DNA from 2 places in the Pantoea sp. F_5 genome. Region 1 is predicted to be linked to the other one. Evidence: predicted binding sites of a transcription regulator. Region 1 holds the regulator's gene; the other holds the start of a gene.
The links. Region 1 encodes LexA, which represses DNA repair genes until DNA is damaged. Its sites were predicted from a motif close to TNCTGTATGTACATACAGNA; they were not measured.
Positions count from the first base shown of each region.

Region 2: a site for LexA is predicted at 1,901-1,920, ahead of F3I44_RS11395 (DinI-like family protein). Genes of this name have one in related genera too.

Region 1 covers NZ_VWUO01000008.1:195,874-199,167, forward strand. The annotation lists gene dinF (MATE family efflux transporter DinF) at 1-1,237, opposite strand, end outside; gene lexA (transcriptional repressor LexA) at 1,337-1,951, opposite strand; gene F3I44_RS12990 (diacylglycerol kinase) at 2,057-2,425, opposite strand; gene plsB (glycerol-3-phosphate 1-O-acyltransferase PlsB) at 2,553-3,294, shown strand, end outside.
Region 2 covers NZ_VWUO01000007.1:134,602-137,895, reverse strand. The annotation lists gene amyA (alpha-amylase) at 1-179, shown strand, start outside; gene yedD (lipoprotein YedD) at 253-726, opposite strand; gene F3I44_RS11405 (DUF6388 family protein) at 968-1,291, shown strand; gene iraP (anti-adapter protein IraP) at 1,484-1,783, opposite strand; gene F3I44_RS11395 (DinI-like family protein) at 1,959-2,198, shown strand; gene F3I44_RS11390 (hypothetical protein) at 2,237-2,503, opposite strand; gene F3I44_RS11385 (hypothetical protein) at 2,655-2,996, opposite strand; gene F3I44_RS11380 (hypothetical protein) at 2,983-3,294, opposite strand, start outside.

The DNA of each region.
Region 1 (3,294 bases):
CCGCCAGCCACAGTCCGTGATTGCCCAGCGCCGGTACGCTCAGCAGCGTCAGAAAGTAGCCTGCTGCTGCCATCACCATGCTGTTACGCATCTCACGTCCACGCGTTGCGCCGATAAACATCCCATCCAGCAGATAACACCAGACGCCGATCAGCGGCATAACGATCTGCCAGACCAGATAGCGGTCAGCACTCTGTTGCAGCGAAGGAAGAGAGGTCAACAGGGTAACAATCTGCGGGCCAGCAATGGCATAGATCAGCGAGAAGAACAGCGCCACCACAACTGCCTGTCGACAGGCAGAGTGCCAGACGCGCAGCAGTTTGCCGCCATCTTTTGCACCATGCGCCTCGCCAGCAAACGCTTCAACCGCGTAGGCAAAGCCATCCAGCGCATAGGCCGTGAACGTAATGAACATCAGCAATACCGCGTTGACCGCCACCACATCCGGGCCCAGCCGCGCGCCCAGCACGGTCAGCGAGGCAAAACAGAGTTGCAGCATCAATGAGCGCAGCATGATATCCCGGTTCAGCCGCAGCAGCCGGCCGCTGTCTCCGCGCCAGCTCTGCTTCAGCAGGCTCAGGGGAATACCGCGCAGCTTCAGGACCCGCCAGACCATGATGCTGCCGACACCCAGTGTAATATACTCCGCCAGCGCCGTGGCGGTTGCCGCACCCGCGACACCCCAGTGCAGCCCCATCACCAGCCAGAGATCGAGCACAATATTAACCAGATTGCCCACCACCAGCAGGATCACCGGCGCGCGCGCATATTGCACGCCCAGCAGCCAGCCCAGAATGACCAGATTTGCCAGCGTAGCAGGCGCACTGAGCCAGCGAATCTGAATAAACAGCGCCGCCTGTTCCAGTACCGCGGGATTACCGCCAACCAGATGGGTCGCCAGCTGAATAATCGGATAACGTAAAGCGATGAACAGTACACCTGCCAGCAGCGCAATAATCAGCGGCTGAGTCAGCGCGCGTGCCAGCGCGGTTTTATCGCCCGCACCAAACGCCTGTGCCGTCAGGCCAGTTGTACTCATTCGAAGGAAAAGCAGCAGCATAAAGAGGAAGCTGGTCACCGTGGTCCCGACCGCAACCCCGCCAAGATAGACGGGGCTGTCGAGATGACCAATGACTGCAGTATCGACCACCCCCAGTAAGGGAACAGTGATATTTGAAAGGATCATCGGCAGCGCAAGCCGCCAGAGGTTTTTATCGGTTGCCGTAATAAAGCGCATTCGCCGTTCCGTGCTCGGTGTCGCTGCGCAAAACAGGCAGCGACAAAATTAGGGCAGACAGAATAGCATCAGTAAAGGCGAATGCACGCCGGCCTCAAATCAGAGCCACTCGCCGTTGCGTACCACGCCAACCGCCAGACCTTCGATGGTCAGGGACTGTGCACGGGTATCGACAACAATCGGGTCGAAGTCGCTGTTTTCAGGCAGCAGATGCACGATAGCACCCTGCTTTTTCCAGCGCTTAACGGTGACTTCATCATCAATGCGGGCAACGACAACCTGGCCGTTGCGCACATCCTGGGTTTTATGTACCGCGAGCAGGTCGCCATCCATAATCCCGATATCTTTCATCGACATTCCGCTGACGCGCAGCAGGAAGTCAGCAGACGGCTTAAACAGGCCCGGATCCACTTTATAGTGGGTTTCGATATGTTCCTGCGCCATGATCGGCTCACCGGCAGCAACCCGGCCAATCAACGGTATGCCTTCTGAGGCTTCTTCTTCCATTAGCAGACGAATGCCGCGCGATGCACCGGAAACGATCTCGATGACGCCTTTACGCGCCAGCGCTTTCAGGTGCTCTTCTGCCGCATTCGGTGAGCGGAAGCCCAGTTGTGCAGCAATCTCTGCGCGCGTAGGCGGCATGCCTGTTGAAGAAATATGGTCGCGAATCAGGTCATAGACCTGCTGCTGCCTGCTGGTTAATGCTTTCATCCCGCCCCCTGGTTGTTTATACAGTCGCTGTGAGTATATACAGGTATTGGCGAAATGGAAACCGATTGTCAGGCAAAACGCGGCTTCTGGCGCGATATGGAACGCTTATCGCAAATGTGTCCAGAGCAGCGCGATCCAGACAAACAGTGCCAGTAAGATGCTGATCAGTACCGCCGCAGAGCCCATATCTTTGGCCCGGCCTGCCAGCGGATGATGCTCCTGACCGATGCGATCGACCACCGCTTCAATGGCGCTATTGAGGATTTCGACGATGACCACCAGCACCACCGACCCAATCATCAGGATGCGCGAGATCACATCGACATCCAGCCAGCAGGCGATAATGATCGCCGCCAGCGCAGCCAGGGCTTCCTGACGAAACGCCGCTTCATGTTGCCACGCGGCACGCAGCCCCTGCCAGGAGTAACCTGCGGCTTTTACTATTCTGATAAGTCCGGTGGCATTATTTGCCATGTGTGGGAACCCTTTTATCGGATTGACGTCAATGTCTGGGCTGCGTGCATTTGGCACCACCACAGATCTTCGCTGCACTTTCTGGTATGCTTGCGGCGCTTTGCTAACAAGAGGCTTCATGTTGTCTATGTCAGGTTGGCGTAAACTTTATTATAAATTGCTTAATTTACCACTCTCGTTTCTGGTAAAGAGTAAGGCCATTCCGGCCGATCCCGTGTCTGAACATGGTCTGGATCCGACCCGACCTATTATGTATGTTTTGCCTTACGATTCGAAGGCTGACTTACTGACTTTGCGCGCGCAGTGTCTGCGGCATCATCTGCCCGATCCGCTCTCTCCACTGGAGATTGATGGTTCCCTGCTGCCTCGCCACGTCTTTATCCACGATGGCCCGCGCGTCTTCCCCTATTTTGTACCCAGCGTGGAATCGGTGAAAATTTTCCACGATTACCTGGACCTGCATCGCAATAATCCCACGCTGGATATTCAGATGCTTCCCGTCACCGTGATGTTTGGTCGTGCACCGGGACGTGAAGTTCAGGGCGAAGCCACACCACACCTGCGGGTGCTGAACGGCGTGCAGAAGTTCTTTGCGGTCATCTGGCATGGGCGCGACAGCTTTGTCCGCTTCTCGCCGACCGTCTCTCTGCGGCGTATGGCCACGGAACATGGGACAGATAAGTCGATCGCGCAGAAGCTGGCCCGCGTCGCGCGTATCCATTTTGCCCGTCAGCGGCTGGCTGCGATTGGCCCGCGTTTACCGGCCCGTCAGGATCTGTTTAATCGTCTGCTGCAATCCAAAGCGATTGAAAAAGCAGTAGAAGATGAGGCGCGCAGCAAAAAAATCTCCCATGAGAAAGCGCAGCAGA
Region 2 (3,294 bases), on a different contig from region 1:
TGATCATGTCGAACGGCGATGCGGGCGAGAAAAGTGTGCCGATGGGCGAAGGCTTTGCCGGTAAGGTCTGGCGCGATCATCTGGGCAACCGTGAAGAGACCATTACCGCCGACGAGCACGGCACAGCCGTCTTTGTCTGTAACGGTGGCAGCGTCAGCGTCTGGGTTGTAGCAGAATAAGTGACTGAGTAAACGTAAAACCGCCCCGGCAGACGCGTGCGTGCGCTACCGGGGCGTTTTTTATGGGCTGCGGTTACGACTGCGCGTTATGGTCAGTAATAGGCGTGCGCAATAGCTGCGGTTCAATGTTCTGAATGACAGCAGCTTTCGGCTGTTTTGCCACTTCTTCCAGTGCCTGCTGACACTCTGTTGTCGGCCGCGCCACCTTGCGCAGAGTCAGCCCGTCATAGTTAAGTTCGCTGTTATCAACGACCAGCGGCATCACCCGAATCTTGCGCGTGACGTTGACATAGTCACCGTTCAGACGGGTGAGTTTGCCCGGCTTCGCAATCACACGCATCCACTGACGGCAATCCAGCGTGCTGCCATCCGCATTGATAATCAGACTGGCTATTGCCTGTCCGCTGATCAGACTGCTCTGTGGTCCAACGGTTTGCCAGTTCCCCTGCAGATCAGCGGGTGCCGGCGTCTGTACCGCATTTTCATAATCGTTGATTTGCGCACAGCCACTCAGTGCCAGCGCGGCAATCAGCATCCACTTTTTCATGTTTAATCCCTAAGATCGCGTCAATGGCGGCTACGTTATAATTTTTCTACCGCGTAGCGCAAGGTATCTGGCTGTTCAGACACCCGCGAGCGACTGTTTACAGCAGAATTTACCCTTGAGCCAGGAGACCGGTCAGCTTTTTGATCGGCAACTGGCAGTCTGAATGGGCTCTGGCACGCCTGACAAGCGGAAGACAACCCGATACACTGACGCGCTGCATCAGCCTTTCAGGAATATAAATATGAAAACGCCAGAAGCCTATTATGCTCAGGCACGTGAAATGTTTTTTACCGCGCATCCCGACTTTCAGTCTGCACTGGATGAGTTAACGGAGAGCGATGCTCGTGCCGCTAATCTGTCACTGCGACAGCTGCGTGAATGGCACGCCGAACGCATCTATGCAGCCTTTTTACGGCAGAAGAATCTGGATGGGATGATTTTTTCTATTCAGCTCGCTGAGCCGGATAAAGCGGTAGCGGCTGAGGCTATCGAGACCTATCTCAAATCTCATGCTGAGTCTCTGGGGATGAGCTGGGAAGAGTTTTGCATCAAAAACGAGCTGTAATGTTCAATCCACTGAAGAGGTATAAGTTACACCTCTCAGCCTGTCGTGCAGCATCGGATAAAGCAGTAAAGCAAAAACGCGAGACCTTCGCGTCATGCCGCAGGTCATGATTGCCCTTGTGGGCAAAGCAACTGCACTGCCTCCGGAGAGATTGCCGGGCTTCCCTCTCTGGAGGCATATTGATAAATGGCCCTACTCCCGCTCTTCCGTGGCTTTGCCTTTCACTTCTACATAGCTTGCAACCGCCAGCAGACGATTGATGTGTGTCAGGAGCAGATCAACATCCGACTGCAGAAACTCAGTCGACGATTGCGAAGCGGTAATGATGGCATCCTGCACCGTTTCTGTAATAGTCAGCGAGTTGTCCTGTTTCGCCTGCACCAGCAGCGCTGCAACCAGCAGGGATTGCGCTTCAAGCTGCGCCGTCAGCTCTTTTGCGTCGACGTCCATCTTTGCCAGCTTCAGCAGAATATCAATTACCAGTTGTCGCATCGCGGACCTCCTGAAAAGTAAGCCGACATTATGTCGTGATGCGTGCGCATTTTGCTAGCCGAAGATTGAGGTCTGGGCGAGATAAAAATTTACGCGAAATCAGGCGTACTGCCTTGCTACTGTTTTTATTTACAGTATTATATATCAGCGATTTTGCCCTGAATGGATTGCCATCATGTTTGTTGAGTTGATTTATGACAAGCGCAACGTTGCCGGTTTACCGGGTGCTCGCGAGATGATTCGTGAGGAGCTGGAAAAGCGGGTGCATCGGGTGTTTCCTGACATCGAAGTTAAGGTTAAGCCGATGGAACGTAACGCGATTGATACTGATTTGAGTAAGAACGATAAGGCGACAGTTGCGCGTATTGTTGAAGAGATGTTCGACGAAGCGGAAATGTGGCTGGTAGCCGACTAATCCATTAGCGGCCACCGTATCAGTCAGCGGGAGATGAATCAGCTCTCCTGCTCACTGTGATTAATTTCAATCTCGATGTCCTGAATAGCGGCATCCAGATCTTCCAGCAGTTTACCCTGCTTATTCAGCAACCCATCGATACGATCGGCGTTTGTCTTATCTTTATATTCACCGGCATCAAACGCTAACCAATGGCTGGAAAGGGTTTCGGTGTTGGTCTGCGCGTAGTGGCGCATCTCCTTCAGCTGCGAAGTCACATCGCGCAGATAGTCGTTTTTGGTTTTGGTTTCTGTTGAATCGCTCATGCTAAATTTCCTTCTGGTCAATTATCAAAAGTGATTAGGCTTAGCGGTTCATCAACCGGCCAATCAGCGGACGTCAGTTCAGATACAAAATGTCGTCCGGAGATTTAAAACTAGTCGATGATAGCGAAGCCGCACTAAGAATAATCGGAAGTTACGGTTTCTCCGTGGGTTTCGCGGATGGCACCTCCTTCTCAATCACGACTTCTTTTACTTTTGTGATCGTTTTGTCAGCGATGCGATCCGGTATCACATCAAGCTTATGCTGTAACGCTGACACCTGACTGGTCAGCAAATCCACACGGTCATCACGCCGCGCTGCAATGATCCGATAATCTGCCCGGATCTCCTCAACCCGCTTATTTGCCGTGTTACTGACGTAAAGAAAAATAATTGTCATCAGAATGCAAATCATCGAACAGCTCAGCAGAATGCAGCCGAGAATAACTTTGCGCCGGTATGACATAGGTGCCTTAAGGCTGTTAATCGTTGCCATCGCTGCGATCCTCCAGAGTTGAGATCAGCCGATCAATTTCATTACGAAATTTATCGTTCTGACCGGTTTCGGTCATTGCCAGTAAAATGCCTACGGCATTTTTGATTAACCGCAGATCTGTTTCGAGTGTCGCGATACGTCGCAGATTTCTGTCGTGACGTTCACGTAACTCATCGTTCTCCTCCCGTATTATCAGGTTGCTCTCTTTCAACAACTCCACCTGCTCTTTGTAGCTGGTAATAATTTCGCCGCCGGCTCGATTACTGGTTACGATTGACGCAATACCCGCCAATAACGG